Regions from separate parts of the Streptomyces sp. NPDC043853 genome, predicted to be linked through region 1. Evidence: predicted binding sites of a transcription regulator. Region 1 holds the regulator's gene; each other region holds the start of a gene.
The links. Region 1 encodes HrcA, which represses chaperone genes, less so after heat shock. Its sites were predicted from a motif close to TTNGCACTCNGNNNNNCNGAGTGCNAA; they were not measured.
Positions count from the first base shown of each region.

Region 2: a site for HrcA is predicted at 5,328-5,354, ahead of groES (co-chaperone GroES). Genes of this name have one in related genera too.
Region 3: a site for HrcA is predicted at 5,549-5,575, ahead of groL (chaperonin GroEL). Genes of this name have one in related genera too.

Region 1 is NZ_JBWKDJ010000002.1:604,283-611,260, reverse strand. Features, by position in the region: gene AC067U_RS08055 (AAA domain-containing protein) at 1-371, shown strand, start outside; gene hemW (radical SAM family heme chaperone HemW) at 412-1,644, shown strand; gene AC067U_RS08045 (Uma2 family endonuclease) at 1,744-2,322, shown strand; gene AC067U_RS08040 (DUF3097 domain-containing protein) at 2,300-3,112, opposite strand; gene AC067U_RS08035 (MBL fold metallo-hydrolase) at 3,167-3,898, opposite strand; gene hrcA (heat-inducible transcriptional repressor HrcA) at 4,091-5,107, shown strand; gene dnaJ (molecular chaperone DnaJ) at 5,108-6,247, shown strand; gene AC067U_RS08020 (nitronate monooxygenase) at 6,372-6,978, shown strand, end outside.
Region 2 is NZ_JBWKDJ010000008.1:137,779-144,756, forward strand. Features, by position in the region: gene AC067U_RS21910 (LysR family transcriptional regulator) at 1-645, opposite strand, end outside; gene AC067U_RS21915 (MOSC domain-containing protein) at 735-1,421, shown strand; gene AC067U_RS21920 (SDR family NAD(P)-dependent oxidoreductase) at 1,447-2,220, shown strand; gene AC067U_RS21925 (ester cyclase) at 2,295-3,005, shown strand; gene groL (chaperonin GroEL) at 3,129-4,757, opposite strand; gene groES (co-chaperone GroES) at 4,873-5,181, opposite strand; gene AC067U_RS21940 (FtsW/RodA/SpoVE family cell cycle protein) at 5,586-6,977, shown strand.
Region 3 is NZ_JBWKDJ010000004.1:501,441-508,418, reverse strand. Features, by position in the region: gene otsB (trehalose-phosphatase) at 1-232, shown strand, start outside; gene AC067U_RS14510 (alpha,alpha-trehalose-phosphate synthase (UDP-forming)) at 254-1,702, opposite strand; gene AC067U_RS14505 (glucosyl-3-phosphoglycerate synthase) at 1,774-2,757, opposite strand; SAM riboswitch class I at 2,921-3,068, shown strand; gene thrC (threonine synthase) at 3,086-4,375, shown strand; gene AC067U_RS14495 (ubiquitin-like small modifier protein 1) at 4,412-4,690, shown strand; gene AC067U_RS14490 (cold-shock protein) at 5,142-5,348, shown strand; gene groL (chaperonin GroEL) at 5,740-6,978, shown strand, end outside.

The sequences.
Region 1 (6,978 bases):
CCGAGGTCGTCGCCGTCGACGGCTCCTCTTGGCGCGCGCAGCAGGCCGGACGTGAGCAGCGGCACAAGCTGCTCAACGACCGCAAGGAGTTCCTCCGGGCGGTCCTCGACCGGGCCGAGATCGATCCGGCCTCCGGTGGTGGTCTCGTCACCCCCGGCTGCCTGGTCGGCCTCGAGGACGCGGACGAGCAGGACGGGGTCACCATGTACGAGATCGCCCTGAGCCCCGGCCCGGACAGCACGGCCGAACGGCTCAGCCCGTACACGCCCCTGGGCAAGGCGGTCATGTGGCACGAGGTCGGCGACACCGTGACCTGCACCACGGAGGCCGGAACACGGCAGCGGGTGATCATCCGCTGCGTCGAGGACTGACGCGGTCCGGCGGGCGTGCGCGGTGACGGACAATGGACCCATGCCTTCCGCACTGCCCGATGGTGAGACCGTGCCCGAGGACGGGTCGCTGCCGTCGCATGCCCTGCAGGGCGCGGCGGCGCGGCCGCTCGGGTTCTACCTGCACGTCCCGTACTGCGCCACCCGCTGCGGGTACTGCGACTTCAACACCTACACCGCCACCGAGCTGCGCGGCACCGGCGGGGTGCTGGCCTCCCGGGACAACTACGCCGACACCCTGACCGACGAGGTCCGGCTGGCCCGCAAGGTGCTCGGGGACGACCCGCGCGAGGTGCGGACCGTGTTCGTCGGCGGCGGCACGCCGACCCTGCTGGCCGCCGGGGACCTGGTGCGGATGCTCGGCGCGATCCGCGAGGAGTTCGGGCTGGCGGCGGACGCCGAGGTGACCACCGAGGCCAATCCGGAGTCCGTCACCCCGGAGTACCTGGCCGAGCTGCGGGCCGGCGGGTTCAACCGGATCTCCTTCGGCATGCAGAGTGCCCGGCAGCACGTGCTGAAGGTGCTCGACCGCACCCACACCCCCGGGCGGCCGGAGGCGTGCGTGGCCGAGGCGCGGGCGGCGGGCTTCGAGCACGTCAACCTGGATCTGATCTACGGCACCCCGGGCGAGTCCGACGACGACTGGCGGGCCTCGCTGGACGCGGCGATCGGGGCGGGCCCCGACCACGTCTCGGCGTACGCGCTGATCGTCGAGGAGGGCACCCAGCTGGCCCGCCGGATCCGGCGCGGCGAGGTGCCGATGACCGACGACGACGTGCACGCCGACCGCTACCTGATCGCGGACGAGACCCTCGCCGCGGCCGGCTACGGCTGGTACGAGGTGTCCAACTGGGCCACCACGGAGGCGGGCCGCTGCCTGCACAACGAGCTGTACTGGCGCGGGGCCGACTGGTGGGGCGCGGGCCCCGGCGCGCACTCGCACGTGGGCGGGGTCCGGTGGTGGAACGTGAAGCACCCCGGCGCGTACGCGGCGGCGCTGGCGGAGGGCCGGTCGCCCGGTGCCGGGCGCGAGGTCCTGTCCGAGGAAGACCGCCGGGTGGAGCGGATCCTGCTGGAGCTGCGGCTGCTGGAGGGCGTCCCGCTGTCCCTGCTGGCCCCGGCCGGCCTCGCGGCCTCCCGCCGCGCGCTGGCCGACGGGCTGCTGGAGCCCGCCCCGTACGAGGCCGGCCGCGCCGTCCTCACCCTGCGGGGGCGGCTGCTGGCCGATGCGGTCGTGCGCGACCTCGTGGACTGATCCCTCGCCGGAGTGAATCCCCGCGGATCCGGCTTGCACTGCCTACCCTGTCCCTAGGCTGCCGTGGACGGTACGCGGCGGATGTGGAGGACCACGGAGATGACCGCTGTGGACGAGCGTGGGATGGCGAAGTTCTTCGACCAGTTCGAGGCTCCCGAGGGCGTCAAGGTCGAGCTCCTCCGGGGGGAAATCGTGATGATGGCCATACCCGATCTGGTGCACAACCTGATCGTGGAAGGGGTGCAGGACCAGATTCCGCGCAAGCGGTGGGCACGGCTGCAGACCCAGGACATCGACATCGTCGACGAGGCCAGCGAACCCGTCCCCGACTTGGTGGTCCTGGAGCGCGAGGCCCGCCCGGACTCGGGCCGCCTCCTTCCCTCCCAGCTCATCACCCTCGTGGTGGAGGTCGTGTCCAAGACCAGTGTCGACAGGGACTACGGCGTCAAGCGCTCGATCTACGCAGCGGGCAAGGTGCCCGCCTACCTGATCATCGACCCCATCGTGGCGCACTGCGTCCTGCTCACCCGTCCCGTCGGGAAGGGCGACGAAGCCGACTACAGGACGCAGCAGATCACGAAGTTCGGCGAGGCGCTCTGGCTGGACCTCCTCGGCACCGAGCTGGACACCAGCGAGTTCGGCACCTATCCGGGCGTCAGGCCGCACCACCGACCGTAACGAAGTCGATCAGCTCCTCCACCCGCCCCAGCAGCGTCGGCTCCAGATCCCGGTAGGACCCCACCCGGGACAGGACGTGCTGCCAGGCCGCGCCCGTGTTCGGAGGCCAGCCCAGGGCCCGGCACACGCCCGTCTTCCAGTCCTGCCCCGGCGGGACCACCGGCCAGGCCGCGATGCCCACGGCGGACGGCTTCACCGCCTGCCAGACGTCCACGTACGGGTGGCCCACCACCAGGACGCCCGGGACCGCGGAGACCTGTGCGGCCAGGCGGGACTCCTTCGAGCCCGGCACCAGGTGGTCCACCAGGACACCCAGCCGGGCGTCCGGCCCGGGGCCGAACTCGGCGACGATCGCCGGCAGGTCGTCCACCCCGGACAGGTACTCCACGACCACGCCCTCGATGCGCAGGTCGTCGCCCCACACCTTCTCCACCAGCTCCGCGTCGTGGCGGCCCTCCACGTAGATCCGGCCGGCCCGGGCCACCCGCGCCCGGGCGCCGGGGACCGCCACCGACCCCGAGGCCGTACGGGCCGGAGGCGCCGGTGCGCGCGAGGGCCGGACCAGCGTCACCACCGCCCCCTCCAGCAGGAACCCGCGCGGCTCCAGCGGGAACACCCGCCGCTTGCCGAAACGGTCCTCCAGCATGACCGTGCCGGCCTCGCAGCCCACCACCGCCCCGCAGAAGTCCGTGCCCGCCACCTCGACCACCAGATCGGGCTCGGCCGCCACCTCCGGCACCGGCTTCGGGCGCTTCCACGCGGGGGTCAGGTCGGGGGAGTACTCACGCATCCGGCCGAGGGTAGGGGCAACCGCCCGGAGATCAAGCCGACACGCCGAAGCGGATCAAGGCGACACGCCGAACCGCTCGGCCAGTGTGGCGCGCTGGGCACGCACGAAGGCCGCGTCGACCACCGCCCCGTGCCCCGGCACGTAGAGCGCGTCCTCACCGCCCAGGGCGAGCAGCCGGTCCAGCGCCGCCGGCCACTGCCGCGGCACCGCGTCCGGGCCCGCCAACGGCTCCCCGGACTCCTCGACCAGGTCCCCGCAGAAGACCACCTCCCGGCCGCCGCCCGGCACGAACACCGCCAGGTCGTGCCGCGTGTGCCCCGGCCCCACGTTCGCCAGCAGCACCTGCACCCCGCCCAGCTCCAGCGTCCACTCGCCCGACACCAGGTGCCGGGGCGCCGCCAGCAGCTCGGCCGACCCCGCCGCGTCCTCCTCGGGCAGCCCGTGCCGCACCGCGTCCCCGCGCAGTTCCTCCCGGCCCGGCTCGCTGCCCAGCAGCCCGTCCAGCCCGACCGCGCCGAAGACCTCGGCCCCCGAGAACGCCGCCGCGCCCAGGACATGATCGAAATGCCCGTGCGTGAATGCGATATGGGTCACCCGGCGGCCCGTGAGCCGCTCCGCCTGCGCACGCAGCTCCGCGCCCTCGCGCACGCTCGAACCGGGGTCCACCAGCAGCACCGCGTCGTCCCCGGCCACCAGCCCCACCGTGCAGTCCCACACCGGCAGTCGCCGCCGTCCGGCCCGTCCGGTCAGCCGTTCCCAGCCCGCCTCTTCCCATCGCACGTCCATGGCGCGACGCTACCTTGACGGGTGGGCGGGAAGGCGCCCGGACGGGGCGAGCGTGACGAGTGCCGCGCCGGGCTCCCTTGCCTCGGACACACCTGCCCGCCGTACACTGACCGGGGGGATCTCTGGCACTCGCACCGCGTGAGTGCCAATCACGGACCGCAGCGGGACGCTCACAGCTGGAGGTGGCACGCGATGCTCAGCGAACGCAGACTCGAGGTGCTGCGCGCCATCGTCCAGGACTACGTCGGGACGGAGGAGCCGGTCGGCTCCAAGGCGCTCACCGAGCGTCACCAGCTGGGTGTCTCGCCCGCCACCGTGCGCAACGACATGGCCGTGCTGGAGGAGGAGGGCTACATCGCGCAGCCCCACACCAGCGCCGGCCGCATTCCCACCGACAAGGGCTACCGCCTGTTCGTCGACAAGCTGGCCGGGGTCAAGCCGCTGTCGACGCCCGAGCGGCGCGCCATCCAGAACTTCCTCGACGGGGCCGTGGACCTCGACGACGTCGTCGGCCGGACCGTACGGCTGCTCGCGCAGCTGACCCGTCAGGTGGCCGTCGTCCAGTACCCGTCGCTGACCCGCTCCACCGTCCGGCACGTGGAGCTGCTCCTGCTCGCCCCGGCCCGCCTGATGCTGGTCCTGATCACCGACACCGGGCGGGTCGAGCAGCGCATGGTCGACTGCCCCACGCCGTTCGGCGAGCAGTCCCTCGCGGACCTGCGGGCCCGGCTCAACGGCAAGGTCGTCGGCCGTCGCTTCGCCGACGTGCCGCAGCTGGTGCAGGACCTGCCGGAATCCTTCGAGACCGAGGACCGGACGACGGTCCAGACGGTACTCGCCACCCTCCTCGAAACCCTGGTCGAGGAGACCGAGGAGCGGCTGATGATCGGCGGCACCGCCAATCTCACCCGCTTCGGACACGATTTCCCCCTGACCATCCGGCCGGTGCTGGAGGCACTCGAGGAGCAGGTCGTGCTCCTCAAGCTCCTCGGCGAGGTCAACGAGTCGGGGATGACCGTACGCATCGGCCACGAGAACGCCTACGAAGGACTCAACTCCACGTCGGTGGTCTCGGTCGGCTACGGTTCGGGCGGCGAAACAGTCGCCAAACTCGGCGTGGTCGGCCCGACCCGCATGGACTACCCCGGAACGATGGGAGCGGTACGCGCAGTGGCACGTTACGTCGGACAGATCCTGGCGGAGTCGTAAGTGGCCACGGACTACTACGCCGTACTCGGCGTGCGCCGCGACGCATCGCAGGACGAGATCAAGAAGGCGTTCCGCAAGCTCGCCCGTGAGCTCCACCCGGACGTGAACCCCGATCCCAAGACGCAGGAGCGTTTCAAGGAGATCAACGCCGCGTACGAGGTGCTGTCGGACCCGCAGAAGAAGCAGGTCTACGACCTCGGCGGCGACCCGCTGTCCGCCTCCGGCGGCGGCGGTGGCGCGGGCGGCTTCGGGGCCGGTGGCTTCGGCAACTTCTCGGACATCATGGACGCCTTCTTCGGGCAGGCGTCCCAGCGCGGTCCGCGCTCGCGCACCCGGCGCGGCCAGGACGCGATGATCCGCCTCGACCTGGAGCTGGACGAGGCCGCCTTCGGCACGACCAAGGACATCCAGGTCGACACGGCGGTCGTCTGCACCACCTGCTCCGGCGAGGGCGCCGCGCCCGGCACCTCCGCGCAGACCTGTGACATGTGCCGCGGCCGCGGCGAGGTGTCCCAGGTGACCCGGTCCTTCCTCGGCCAGGTCATGACCTCGCGTCCCTGCCCGCAGTGCCAGGGCTTCGGCACCGTGGTCCCGACCCCGTGCCCCGAGTGCGCGGGCGACGGCCGGGTCCGGTCCCGCCGCAACCTGACGGTCAAGATCCCGGCGGGCGTGGAGAACGGCACCCGGATCCAGCTCTCCGGCGAGGGCGAGGTCGGCCCCGGCGGCGGCCCCGCCGGCGACCTGTACGTGGAGATCCACGAGCTGCCGCACCAGGTGTTCCAGCGGCGCGGTGACGACCTGCACTGCACGGTGACCATCCCGATGACCGCGGCCGCGCTGGGCACCAAGTGCCCGCTGGAGACCCTCGACGGCATGGAGGAGGTCGACATCCGGCCCGGCACCCAGTCCGGCCAGTCGATCCCGCTGCACGGCCGCGGTGTCACCCACCTGCGCGGCGGCGGGCGGGGCGATCTGATCGTCCACGTCGAGGTGCAGACCCCGGGGAAGCTGGACGCCCAGCAGGAGGACCTGCTGCGGCAGCTGGCGAAGCTGCGCGGCGAGGAGCGGCCGATGGGTCAGTTCGCGCCGGGCCAGCAGGGCCTGTTCAGCCGGCTCAAGGACGCTTTCAACGGCCGCTGAGCCGCCTGCCGCCGCCGCGGGTTTTCCGTACCGCGGCGCGGCGCCTGGCCGGTTGCACAACCGGACTATGCCAGGCGAATGGAGCGATTCGTTGAGGTGCGGGGGACGTGGCACGATGCAGCTCATGTCCTCCGCACCGAACGGTCTTCACCAGTACCCGATCGTGCAGGCCCCCATGGCGGGCGGAGCGTCCTGCCCGCCGCTCGCCGCCGCCGTCTGCGAAGCCGGCGGGCTGGGATTCCTGGCCGGCGGCTACAAGACCGCCGACGGCATGTACCAGGAGATCAAGCTGCTCCGCGGGCTCACCCGGCGGCCGTTCGGCGTCAACCTCTTCCTCCCGCAGTACGGGCCCGCCGACCCGGCCGCGGTCGAGGTCTACCGGGGACAGCTGGCCGGCGAGGCCGGCTGGTACGAGGTCTCGCTCGCCGCGGAGGACACCGCCGGCACCACCGACGACGCGTACGACGCGAAACTGGCCATTCTGCTGGAGGACCCGGTCCCGGTGGTCTCCTTCACCTTCGGCTGCCCCTCGCCGTCCGCCCTCACCTGTCTGCGCCGGGTCGGTACGTTCACCATGGTCACGGTCACCTCGGTCGCCGAGGCCCGCGCCGCCCAGGACGCCGGCGCCGACGCCCTCTGCGTCCAGGGCATCGAGGCGGGCGGCCACCAGGGCACCCACCGCGACGACCCGAACGCCGACGGCACCGGCACCGGCCTGCTCGCACTGGTCG
Region 2 (6,978 bases), on a different contig from region 1:
CTCGCACACGTCCACCAGGTGGCGGCGGCAGCGCGGGCATCCCGCGATCCACGGCTCCCCGGCCAGCTCGGCCATGCCCACGCGCTCCGCGCCGGCCAGCCGGTGCCCCTCGGGCAGCAGCCCCACGAGCCGGTCCGTCAGCAGCGGCCGGACCACCAGGTCCTCCCACTCCGCGTCCCCGGCGGCCGAGCCCGCGTAGCGGAACGCGAGGGCCACGTCGCAGTCCCCCTCCCGCAGCATCTCCACCGAGCGCGGCGGCTCGGCCTCGACCAGCGAGACCCGGGTACCGGGGTTCTTCGCGCGCAGCGCGGCCAGCGCGGTCGGCACCAGCGCGGAGCTGCCGCTCGGGAACGACACCAGCCGGACCCGGCCGGCCCGCAGCCCGGCGATGGCCGCCACCTCCTCCTCGGCGGCGGTCAGCCCGCCGAGGATGCCGGCCGCGTGCCGCACCAGCACCTCGCCCGCCTCGGTGAGCCGCGTCTCCCGACCGGCCCGGACCAGCAGCGGGGTACCCACGGACTGCTCCAGGGCCTTCATCTGCTGGGAGACGGCGGGCTGGGTGCAGCCCAGCTCGCGGGCTGCGGCGGAGAAGGAGCCGGTGGCGGCCACGGCGCGCAGGACTCGGAGATGACGTGCCTCGATCACCCTCCGAGCATAAGACCTGCTTTGACAAGCAGGCCAGTATCATCTTTATCCCTTTGAGGATTGGCGGCGGGCTGGGTTAGCGTGCGTCCATGCGCGTTATCTCCGTGAACCTGGGCAAGGCCACCCCCGTGGAGTACGGCGACTCGGAGGACGGCCTCACCGGTATCGCCAAACGCCCCGTCCCCGGACCGGTGCGCGTCTTCGCCCCCGGCCCCAAGGGCATCGGCGGCTCCGGGGTCGAGGGCGACGACATCTGCTCCAAGCGCCACCACGGCGGGAACGACCAGGCCGTCTACGCCTATGCCCGCGAGGACCTGGACTGGTGGGAGGGCGGGCTCGGCCGGGAGCTGCCCGGCGGCCTCTTCGGCGAGAACCTCACCACCTCCGGCCTCGACGTGAACGGCGCCCTGCTCGGCGAGCGGTGGCGGATCGGCCGGGACGTGGTGCTGGAGGTGGCCTCCGCCCGGATCCCGTGCCGCACCTTCCAGGGACATCTGGGCGAGCGGGGCTGGGTGAAGCGGTTCACCCAGGCCGTCCGGCCCGGCGCGTACCTGCGGGTGGTCCAGGAGGGCCGTGTCTCCCCCGGCGACCCGGTCGAGGTGCTGCACCGCCCCGGCCACGAGGTGACGGTCGGGTTCCTGTTCCGGGCCCTGACCACGGAACGGGAGCTGCTGCCGCGGATCCTGGCGGCCGGCGACGCGCTCCCGGCATCCGCCCGCGACAAGGCCCGCGCGTACGCCGAACAGCACGGAAGCGCCGCGGACGTGCGGAACTGACCCGCCGGGCGGCTAGGTTGCCCCCATGACGACTGCGCTGATCACTGGATCCACGGCGGGCATCGGCGCCGCCTTCGCCCGCCGGCTCGCCGCCCAGGGCCACAACCTGGTGCTGGTGGCCCGCGACACCAAGCGGCTGCGCGAGCAGGCCACCGAGCTGCACGACCGGCACGGCATCGAGGCGGAGGTGCTCTCCGCCGACCTGTCCACCGAGGAGGGCATCGGCGCGGTCGAGGCCCGGCTCGCCGACCGCACCCACCCGGTGGACCTGCTGGTCAACAACGCGGGGTTCGGCAACAAGGGCCGCTACCTGGAAGTACCGATGGCCGACGAGCTGACGATGCTCAAGGTGCACATCGAGGCGGTGCTGCGGCTGACCTCGGCGGCGACGGCGGCGATGCGCTCGCGCGGGCGCGGCGGCGTGATCAACGTGGCCTCGGTGGCCGCGTTCGTACCGCGCGGCACCTACGGGGCGAGCAAGGCCTGGGTGGTGCAGTTCACCCAGGGCGCGGCGCGGGACCTGGCCGATTCGGGGGTACGGCTGATGGCCCTGTGCCCGGGGTTCGTCCGGACCGAGTTCCACGAGCGGGCGGGCATGGGCACCGACAACATCCCCGGCTGGATGTGGCTGGACGCGGACAAGCTGGTGGCGGAGGCGCTGTCGGACCTGGCGCGCGGGAAGACCGTGTCGATCCCGGACCCGCGCTACAAGGCGCTGATGGGCCTGGTGAAACTGACGCCGCGCGGGCTGCTGGGCGGGGTTTCCTCGCGGACCGGCCGGAAGTACGGACCCCAGTAGGCAGCAGGGCCGAACGGGCGGACCGGACGTACGGGAATAAAATAGACATACCCCTTCCAGTCCGGGAGACCGCCATGACATTCGTACAGATAATCGATTACAAGACCCGTCGCTACGGCGACCTCTCCGACCTGATGGACCGGTACGTCGCCCAGAGCCAGGGCAAGCGGACCGTCACGCACAGCATGATCGGCCAGGACCGCGAGGACGCGGAGCACTACGTCGACGTGGTCGAGTTCCCCTCGTACGAAGACGCCATGAAGAACTCTCAGCTCCCCGAGACGGACAAGATGTTCCAGGAGATGATGGCGCTCTGCGACGGCATGCCGACGTTCACCAACCTGGATGTGGTCCGTGACGAGCAGCTCAACAAGCACTTGGTGAACCGGGTGTTCGTGGACGCCGCCATGCACGGCAACATGGCCGTCTTCGAGGAGTGCTTCGCGACGAACTACATCGACCACGACGTGGCCAAGGCGGAGCCCACCGTCATCGGACGGGACGCGATGCGCGGGGACATGGAGACGTGGCGGGCGGCCTTCGACATAACCTTCGAGCCGATGGCCCAGCTCGCCGAGGGCGAGTTCGTCACCACCGTGTGGAAGTGGCACGGCACCCACAAGGGCGAGTTCATGGGCGTCGCCCCCACGGGGAAGACGTACGAGTTGTCCGGGACCACCACCTTCCGCTGCATGAACGGCGAACTCACCGAGGGCTGGTGGCACTACAACATCGGCGAGCTGCAGCGCCAGATGGGCACGACCGGCAACCCGTACGAGTCCTGAGGCGTACGAGCCCCCGAGGCGTACGCGTCCTGGGGCGTGCGCGTCCGGCAGACACGGGAAGGCCCCGCTCCGCGGTGCGGAACGGGGCCTTCCTGATGCCGTGGGGCAATCGCGGTGAGGCGATCAGTGGCTGTGGCCGTGACCGTGGCCGTGACCGCCGTTGGCCTCCTCCTCGGCCGGCTTCTCGACGACCAGGGTCTCGGTCGTGAGCAGCAGGGAGGCGATGGAGGCGGCGTTCTCCAGGGCGGAGCGGGTGACCTTGACCGGGTCGATGACGCCGGCCTTCACCAGGTCGCCGTACTCGCCGGTGGCGGCGTTGAAGCCCTGGCCCTTCTCGAGCTCGGCCACCTTGGAGGTGATGACGTAGCCCTCGAGGCCGGCGTTCTCGGCGATCCAGCGCAGCGGCTCGACGGCGGCCTTGCGGACGACCGCGACACCGGTGGCCTCGTCGCCGTCCTTGCCCAGGTTGTCGGCGAGGACCTTGGAGGCGTGGACCAGAGCGGAGCCACCACCGGAGACGATGCCCTCCTCGACCGCGGCGCGGGTCGCGGAGATGGCGTCCTCCAGACGGTGCTTCTTCTCCTTCAGCTCCACCTCGGTGGCGGCGCCGACCTTGATCACGCACACGCCGCCGGCCAGCTTCGCGAGGCGCTCCTGGAGCTTCTCGCGGTCCCAGTCGGAGTCCGTGGCCTCGATCTCGGCCTTGATCTGGTTGACGCGGCCGAGGACGTCCTCGGAGTTGCCGGCGCCGTCGACGATGGTGGTGTCGTCCTTGGAGATGGTCACGCGGCGGGCGGAGCCCAGCACGTCCAGACCGGCCTGGTCGAGCTTGAGGCCGACCTCCTCGGCGATGACGGTGGCACCGGTGAGGGTGGCCATGTCCTGCAGCATCGCCTTGCGGCGGTCACCGAAGCCCGGCGCCTTGACGGCGACCGCGTTGAAGGTGCCGCGGATCTTGTTGACGACGAGGGTGGAGAGCGCCTCGCCCTCGACGTCCTCGGCGATGATCAGCAGCGGCTTGGAGCCACCGGCCTGGATGACCTTCTCCAGCAGCGGCAGGAGGTCCTGGATGGAGGAGATCTTGCCCTGGTTGATCAGGATGTAGGGGTCCTCGAGGACGGCCTCCATGCGCTCCTGGTCCGTCACGAAGTACGGGGACAGGTAGCCCTTGTCGAAGGCCATGCCCTCGGTGAACTCGAGCTCGAGACCGAAGGTGTTGGACTCCTCGACGGTGATGACACCGTCCTTGCCGACCTTGTCCATCGCCTCGGCGATGAGCTCGCCGACCTGCTGGTCCTGCGCGGAGAGCGCGGCCACGGCGGCGATGTCGGTCTTGTCCTCGATCGGGCGGGCGGTGGCGAGGAGGTCCTCGGAGACCGCCTTGACCGCGGCGTCGATGCCCTTCTTCAGGGAGGCCGGGGAGGCGCCGGCGGCGACGTTGCGGAGACCCTCGCGGACCAGCGCCTGGGCCAGCACGGTCGCGGTGGTGGTGCCGTCACCCGCGATGTCGTTGGTCTTGGTCGCCACCTCCTTGACGAGCTGGGCGCCCAGGTTCTCGTACGGGTCGTCGAGCTCGACCTCGCGGGCGATCGTGACACCGTCGTTGGTGATGGTGGGGGCGCCGAACTTCTTGTCGATGACGACGTTGCGGCCCTTGGGGCCGATCGTCACCTTGACCGTGTCGGCAAGCTTGTTGACGCCGCGCTCGAGGGCGCGACGGGCGTCCTCGTCGAACTTCAGGATCTTCGCCATGGGAGCGGTTCAGCCCTCTCGAAAAATCTGGGGTTAACGAACCGCGCCCCTCGCCGCCCGTCACATCAGCGGGGACCAGGGGCGCAGCTCAGAAGCATCTTCTGCTTCGGGTGAATTACTTCTCGACGATCGCGAGGACGTCGCGAGCCGAGAGGACGAGGTACTCCTCGCCGCTGTACTTCACCTCGGTGCCGCCGTACTTGCTGTACAGCACGATGTCGCCGACGTTCACGTCGAGCGGCAGACGCTGGCCGTCCTCGAAGCGACCCGGGCCCACGGCCAGGACGACGCCCTCCTGGGGCTTCTCCTTCGCGGTGTCCGGGATGACCAGGCCAGAGGCGGTGGTCTGCTCGGCGTCGAGCGGCTGGACCACAATGCGGTCCTCGAGCGGCTTGATGGCAACCTTGGAGCTGGTGGTCGTCACGGTCCGACCTCCCCCTTCGGAGATCTCACGGGGTTAACTGTCTGAGGTGGCGACCAGGTGGATCCGTCGTCGCGGGTGCCGGACCTGCCCGTCGCTGTGTTGGCACTCACCGGTGGCGAGTGCCAGGCCCGAGACTATTCCGGCGATTAGCACTCGGTCAAGCGGAGTGCCAATTCGCGCCGTCCGGCGTTGCGGGACACCGGGTTTCGGCCGCGGGACGGCGATTCCGCGCCGCCCGGCCGCCCCGCACACGGGTTCGGGCGCCCCGTTCAGCGGGCCGCGGGCAACCCCGGAAGGCGTATCGACGTCATAGACGATATGAAGATAAAACGCCCCATTGCCGAGCAGGTCGACGCAGGGTTCCGCACGGACCGGGCGGCGGCGGGCACGGCAGCGGGCGCCCCGTGCGCGGGCTGAGACCCACGGCGGCGGGCGCCCGCCGCCGCACCGAAGCCCTGCTCCTGGTCCTGGTCCTCGGCATCACCGTCTACGGGTACACCAACGCCGGCCTGGCGATGAACGGCGAGCCGCCGGCGGGCCTGCCCGGCTTCACGCTGAGCATGGCCCTGCTGTCGCTGGTCGCGCACCTGGGCGTACGGCGGTTCGCCGCGTACGCCGATCCCCTGATCCTGCCGCTGGCCATGCTGCTCACCGGGTTCGGGCTGGTGCTGCTGCACCGGCTCGACCAGGCGTACATCGACCGGTACGGCGGCGAGGCGAACGCTCCCGGGCAGCTGCTGTGGACGGTGATCGGAGTGGCGGCCTGCCTGGCGGTGATCGCCCTGCTCCGCGACCACCGCTACCTCCAGCGGTTCATCTACCTCACCATGGCGGTCGCCCTGGTGCTGCTGATCGCCCCGGCCTTCTTCGGCGCCGACACCTACGGCGCCAAACGGTGGATCTTCATCGGGCCGTTCTCGGTGCAGCCGGGCGAGTTCGTGAAGATCATGATCGCGGTCTTCTTCGCCGGCTACCTCGTCCTCCACCGGGACACCCTCGCCCTCACCGGCCGCCGCTTCCTCGGGGTGCAGCTGCCCCCCATGCGCCAGCTCGCCCCGATCGTCACCGTGTGGGTCATGGCCATGCTGGTGCTGGTCTTCGAGCGGGACCTGGGCACCTCGCTGATCTTCTTCGGCGTCTTCGTGGTGATGCTCTACGTCGCCACCGAGCGCACCAGCTGGATCGTCTTCGGCGTGCTGATGGCGGCGGTGGGCGCGTTCGTGGTCGGCTCCACGGAGCCGCACGTGAAGAACCGCGTCCAGGCGTGGCTGAACCCGATGGCCATCTTCCTCCCGCCGGACCAGCGGCCCCCGGGCCTGATCTCGGACCAGTCCGCCCAGGCCCTCTTCAGCTTCGGCACCGGCGGCATCACCGGCACGGGGCTCGGCCAGGGCCACCCCGAGCTGATCAAGTTCGCCGGGCGGTCGGACTTCATCCTGACCACGGTCGGCGAGGAACTCGGCCTGGCCGGGGTGATGGCGGTCCTGCTGCTCTACGCGCTGCTGGTCCAGCGGGGGCTGCGGATGGCCCTGGGCGCGCGCGACCCCTTCGGCAAGCTGCTCGCCGTCGGCCTGTCCGCGGCCCTGGCCCTCCAGGTCTTCGTGGTGGCGGGCGGGGTGACCGGCCTGATCCCCCTCACCGGCAAGGCGCTGCCCTTCCTGGCGAAGGGCGGCTCCTCGCTGCTGGCCAACTGGATCATGATCGCCCTGCTGCTCCGGATCAGCGACAGCGCGGAACGCCAGCGGGAGACGGACGCGCGGAGCGCGCCGGAACCGGCGGAGGTGCGGGTGGGCTGAA
Region 3 (6,978 bases), on a different contig from region 1:
CGAATACCTCGCCGAGGTCGACGCGGAGGCCGTCGTCTACGCGGGCGACGACCTGGGCGACCTCGCGGCGTACGCGGCAGTGGAAAAACGCCGCGCCGACGGCCGGCCCGGCCTCCTGGTCTGCAGCGGCTCCGCGGAAGTGCCCGAACTGGCCGCCCGGGCCGACCTCGTCCTGGGCGGCCCCGCGGATGTCGTCGCCTTCCTCTCCGCCCTCGCCGCGGCCGTCGTCTGACCGACCGCGCCCCCCTAGGCCCTACACCGCGCGGAGCGCGTCCAGCTGGGCCTTGAACCAGGCCGAGGGCGGGAGCGCGGTGGCGGCGGCAGCCAGCCGTTTCGTACGGTCCGCGCGTTCCGCGGCCGGCATGGACAGGGCTCGGTGGAGGGCCTCCGCCGTCGCCGAGACGTCGTACGGGTTCACCCCGAGCGCGTCCTCGCGGAGCTCCGCGTACGCGCCCGCCTCCGTCGACAGCACCAGCGCGCAGCCCTGCTCGGAGACCACGGGGATCTCCTTGGAGACCAGGTTCATCCCGTCCCGCAGCGGATTGATCAGTGCGACGTCGGCCAGCCGGTAGGCGGCCAGCGACCGCGCGAAGTCGTCCTGCACGGAGACCAGCACCGGCTGCCAGTCCGCCGTGCCGAACTCCGCGTTGATGTCCAGCGCCAACCGGGAGACCGCCGCCGTGTAGTCCCGGTAGACCGCCAGGTCCTGCCGGGAGGGGTAGGCCGAGGCCAGGTGGACCACCTCGCCGCGCCACTCGGGGTGCGCGGCCAGCAGCTCCCGGTAGGCGAGGAGGCCGCGGACGATGTTCTTCGAGAGTTCGGTGCGGTCGACGCGGACGATGGTCTTCCGGTCGCCGATGTCGGCCCGCAGCGCGGCCAGCCGGTCGTCCACCTCCGGCCGGTGGGCCAGCCGGCGCAGTTCCTCCCCGTCCACTCCCAGCGGGTACACCGCCACCCGGGTGCTGCGCCGCGGCCCGCCGGCCCGCCGGTGGTGCACCCCGCGCCAGGGGTCCCCGGTCGGCCAGACCCCGTCCGCCGTGCCGCTCGCGCTGTCGATGTGCGCGCCGCGGATGAACGCCGCCGACCATCCCCAGGTGTGGAAACCCAGCTCGTCGGCGCCCAGCAGGCCCCAGAGGAGTTCCTCGCGGATGTCGTCCGGGAGCATCCACAGCTGGTCGGCCGAGGCCCACGGCGTGTGCGTGAAGTGGGAGATCCGCAGGTCCGGCCGGAGCTCCCGGAGCATCCCCGGGACCAGGGACAGCTGGTAGTCCTGGACCAGCACGGCCGCGCCCTCGGCGGCCTCCGCCGCCAGCGCCTCCGCGAAGGCCCGGTTGTACGTGCGGTACGAGGCCCAGCGGCGCCGGAACTCCGCGTCGAAGACCGGCGCGTGCGGGATGTCGTACAGCCCGTGGTGGGTGAACCAGAGCACCGAGTTCGAGATGCCGTTGTACGCCTCGTGGTAGACGTCCGGGTCGATGACCAGCATGCGGACGCCCGGCTCGGACACGCCCCGGCGGACCGCCTCGCGGTCGCCCTCGCTCAGCGCCGCGCAGATCCACAGGGCGTCCGGCTGCCCGTCGAGCGCGGCGGACAGGCCGGAGACCAGCCCGCCTCCGCCGCGCCGGGCGCCGAGTGTGCCGTCGGCGGAGAGGTCGTACGAGAGCGGGCCACGGTTCGCTGCGACGAGGAGCTGGGAAGCCATGCGGCGAACCTAGCCCGGCCCGCGCTCGCTCAAACGTCCGTTGCGCCGGGTTGTGGGTGGTGTGGCCGTCCTCACGCGACGCGGCGGGACGGGTACTCCTCGATCTCGCACATCGGCGGCCGCTCCTCCGTGTCCACCGGGTAGGTGTGCGGAACGAAGCCGTCCGGGCCCCGCTCGAACTGGGTCAGGACCGGCCGGACCAGATGGCCGCGGGACAGCCGTACCTGTGCGGTGCGGTAGATCGCGGCGGCCATCCGGCCCAGCGCACGGCCGTCCTGGTGGCGGTGCAGCCGGACGCCCACGTCGACCTGCGCGAGGGCGTCCAGGCCGACCGTGTGCAGTGCGTCGACGAGCAGTCCGAGCTCCACGCCGTAGCCGACCGGGAAGGGGAGGCGTTCCAGCAGGGACCGGCGGACGGCGTACTCGCCGCCCAGCGGCTGCACGAAGCCGGCCAGCTGCGGCCAGTGCAGGTTGAGCAGCGGGCGGGCGACCAGCTCGGTCACCCTGCCCCCCTGTTCGGCCGCACCGGGACGGCCGCCCGCCGCACCGGGACCGCCGCCGGCGAGCGGGCGGTCGTACATCGCCTTGACGAACTGGATCTCCGGGTCGGTCAGCAGCGGGCCGAGGATCCCGGAGACGAAAACGGAGGAGAAGTCGCGCAGATCGGCGTCGACGAAGCAGACGATGTCGCCGGTGGTCGCGAGCAGCGAGCGCCACAGCACCTCGCCCTTGCCGGGCAGGGCGGGTATCCGGGGCAGGATCTCGTCCCGGTGCACCACGCGGGCGCCCGCCTTGGCGGCCACCTCGGCGGTCCGGTCGGTGGAACCGGAGTCGATCACCACCAGCTCGTCGACCAGAGGGACCGGCAGCCCGTCCATCAGGTCCCGCCGGATCACCTCGACGATCTCCCCGACCGTGGGTTCCTCGTCGAGTGCGGGCAGCACCACGCTGACCGTCGTCCCGGCCGCCCGCTTGGCGGAAAACAGCTGGTCGAGCGGCCTGTCGGCGGCGGACCAGGAGCGGTCTGCCAGCCAGCGCTCCACCTCTTGCAGCACTCCGGTACTCCCCAAACGTGATCCATCTCGCGGTTCGGACAGCTGTCTCACCCGCCCGCACCTTCGGTTACAGTCTTGAACAACGCGCTGGACCTCCGCATGCCGGGGTACGGCGCAGACAAACGCCCGGGTGCGCCATAGAGCGCGCGGCCCGGAGCCATACCGCTCATCCAGAGGGGCAGAGGGAAACGGCCCGTTGAAGCCCCGGCAACCCTCCAGTCGGTCTCGCGATGCGTCACGCAGCGAGGTCCCCGGCTAGGGAAGGTGCCAAATCCGTCTCGTGGCGAAGTGCGTCACGAGGAAGATGAGGAGAAAGGGCCTCGCCATCATGGCTGCACAGACTGTCGCCACCTCTGTCGATCTCGGACCCGCCGCCGCGCTTTCCTGTCGCGAGTGCGGCACCCGCTTCGACCTCGGCCCCATCTTCGCGTGCGCCGAGTGCTTCGGCCCGCTCGAGGTGGCGTACGACCTGCCCGTCGGCACTGGATCTCCTGAAGACGTCGAGGCCCTCCGCGCCGCGATCGAGGCCGGCCCCAACAACATCTGGCGGTACGCCCCGCTGCTGCCCGTCCCGGCCGACGTGGCGGAGAAGCCGAACCTGAACCCGGGCTTCACCAAGCTGGTCCAGGCCGACAACCTGGCCAAGGAGCTGGGCGTCACTGGCAAGCTCTACGTCAAGGACGACTCCGGCAACCCGACGCACTCCTTCAAGGACCGCGTCGTCGCGATCGCCGTGGAGGCCGCCCGCGCCTTCGGCTTCACCACCCTGTCCTGCTCCTCCACCGGCAACCTGGCCGGCGCCGTCGGCGCCGCGGCCGCCCGCTCCGGCTTCCGGTCCTGCGTGTTCATCCCGCACGACCTGGAGCAGGGCAAGGTCGTCATGGCCGCGGTGTACGGCGGCGACCTGGTCGGCATCGAGGGCAACTACGACGACGTCAACCGCTTCTGCTCCGAGCTCATCGGCGACCCGCTGGGCGAGGGCTGGGGCTTCGTCAACGTCAACCTCCGCCCGTACTACGGCGAGGGGTCCAAGACCCTGGCGTACGAGATCTGCGAGCAGCTCGGCTGGCAGCTGCCCGACCAGATCGTGATCCCGATCGCCTCCGGCTCGCAGCTCACGAAGATCGACAAGGGTCTGCAGGAGCTCATCAAGCTGGGTCTGGTCGAGGACAAGCCGTACAAGATCTTCGGCGCCCAGGCCGAGGGTTGCTCGCCCGTCTCCACCGCCTTCAAGGCCGGTCACGACGTGGTCCGCCCGCAGAAGCCGAAGACCATCGCCAAGTCCCTGGCGATCGGCAACCCGGCGGACGGCCCGTACGTGCTCGACATCGCCCGCCGCACCGGGGGTTACGTGGAGGACGTCAACGACGAGCAGGTCGTCGAGGCCATCAAGCTGCTCGCGCAGACCGAGGGCATCTTCGCCGAGACCGCGGGCGGCGTGACCGTCGGCGTCACGAAGAAGCTCATCGAGAACGGGCAGATCGACCCTGCGCTGACCACCGTCATCCTCAACACCGGTGACGGCCTCAAGACCCTGGACGCGGTCGCCGGGGACACCGGCCAGACCGCCGTCATCCGCCCCAGCCTGGACGCGTTCCGCGCCGCCGGCCTGGCCTGACCACCCCCTACGCACTACCGGAAAGGCAGTGTCGCCATGAGCGTCAACGTCCGCATCCCCACCATCCTGCGCACCTACACCGGCGGCCAGGCCGAGGTGCCCGCCGAGGGCACGACCCTCGCCGAGGTCATCGACTCCCTGGAGCAGAACCACCCGGGCATCGCCGCGCGCGTCCTGGACGACCAGGGCAAGCTGCGCCGCTTTGTGAACGTCTACGTCAACGACGACGACGTGCGCTTCGAGGGCGGGCTGGAGACGGCGACGCCGGACGGTGCCGGAGTTTCCATCATCCCGGCCGTCGCGGGCGGCTGCTGAATCCCGGCGCCATTACGGCGACCTGATGCCGGCTCGGCGGTGAAGCCTCGGTGACCCGTCGGTAGCTGACACGCGCAACCCCTGAATTGCCCCTTCCGCAAAAGCGGAGGGGGCAATTCTGCTTGATTGGGCGCGGTAGAGTTGGGGAAGCCCCCTCCGCTGTTCTTGCCCGCCGCATATGAACGGGCGCTTCCATGGTCGACATCGGGCCAATGTGCGTGTGCGATATGGGGCATTGGCGCCTTCTGTCAGGCCCGTGTTGCCCAGGAGTATGGCAAATTTTCCGACTATTTCGGCCTTTCCGCATGTCCAGATTTCTCGTCGGAATGACCTGTTGCAGACAGCTCCGGTCCGGATACATTCAGCCGCGGTCGACGCGTTCCGACGCAAGTTATGACCCGGGATCGCGAAGTGTGATCCTGCGCAAGGGCCAGTAATAGGGGAGTTAGGCATGGCTCAGGGCACCGTCAAGTGGTTCAACGCGGAGAAGGGCTACGGCTTCATCGCGGTCGACGGTGGTGCGGATGTGTTCGTCCACTACAGCGCCATCCAGATGGACGGGTACCGCACCCTTGAAGAGGGTCAGCGGGTCGAGTTCGAGATCTCGCAGGGCCAGAAGGGCCCGCAGGCTGACATGGTCAAGCTCGCGCAGGTCTGATCCAACGGCGTTCGACCACCGACAGACGTACCCGCGAGGGGCCCGTATCCCGGACAGGGATGCGGGCCCCTCGCGCGTCCGCCGGTGTCCGCCGGCGCTCCTGCCTGAGTCTTGTCCGGGCGATGTCCACAGCTCGCCTGACTCGCTTGCGCCCACCCGTCGCCCGACCGCCACCCCTCAATGAGCCTGCTTCGCAGGCGCTTGCACTCGAGGGGGTCGAGTGCTAATCATTGGCGTTAGCACTCTCCGGGTGAGAGTGATAAAGACGAGGACCGAGTCGGTGAGGCTCGCGGGCCGGGCGGGAAGGAACCGTCAGGTGCGCAAGCCGTCCGTCGCGGGCGCCGGGCGCGGTCCGAAGGCAATCCACCCCAGTCCGGGAGGACCACTTCACATGGCCAAGATCATCGCGTTCGACGAGGAGGCCCGGCGCGGTCTCGAGCGCGGCATGAACCAGCTCGCCGACGCCGTCAAGGTCACGCTTGGCCCCAAGGGCCGCAACGTCGTCCTCGAGAAGAAGTGGGGCGCTCCCACGATCACCAACGATGGTGTTTCCATCGCCAAGGAGATCGAGCTGGAGGACCCGTACGAGAAGATCGGCGCCGAGCTGGTCAAGGAAGTCGCCAAGAAGACGGACGACGTCGCCGGTGACGGTACGACCACCGCGACCGTTCTGGCCCAGGCCCTGGTCCGCGAGGGCCTGCGCAACGTGGCCGCCGGCGCCAACCCGATGGCCCTGAAGCGCGGCATCGAGAAGGCCGTCGAGGCCGTCTCCGGCGCCCTGCTGGAGCAGGCGAAGGATGTCGAGACCAAGGAGCAGATCGCTTCCACGGCCTCCATCTCCGCCGCCGACACCCAGATCGGCGAGCTCATCGCCGAGGCCATGGACAAGGTCGGCAAGGAAGGCGTCATCACCGTCGAGGAGTCCAACACCTTCGGTCTGGAGCTCGAGCTCACCGAGGGCATGCGCTTCGACAAGGGCTACATCTCGGCGTACTTCGCGACCGACATGGAGCGCATGGAGGCGGCGCTCGAGGACCCCTACATCCTCATCGTCAACTCCAAGGTCAGCAACGTGAAGGACCTCCTTCCGCTGCTGGAGAAGGTCATGCAGTCCGGCAAGCCGCTGCTGATCATCGCCGAGGACGTCGAGGGCGAGGCCCTGTCGACCCTGGTCGTCAACAAGATCCGCGGCACCTTCCGCTCCGTCGCGGTCAAGGCCCCGGGCTTCGGTGACCGCCGCAAGGCCATGCTCGGTGACATCGCCATCCTCACCGGCGGCACGGTCATCTCCGAGGAGGTCGGCCTCAAGCTGGAGAACGCGGGCCTGGACCTGCTCGGCCGCGCCCGCAAGGTCGTCATCACCAAGGACGAGACCACGATCGTCGACGGTGCCGGTGACAGCGACCAGGTTGCCGGTCGCGTCAACCAGATCCGCGCCGAGATCGAGAACTCCGACTCGGACTACGACCGCGAGAAGCTGCAGGAGCGCCTGGCGAAGCTCGCCGGTGGCGTTGCCGTCATCAAGGCCGGTGCCGCGACCGAGGTGGAGCTCAAGGAGCGCAAGCACCGCATCGAGGACGCCGTCCGCAACGCGAAGGCGGCCGTCGAGGAGGGCATCGTCGCCGGTGGT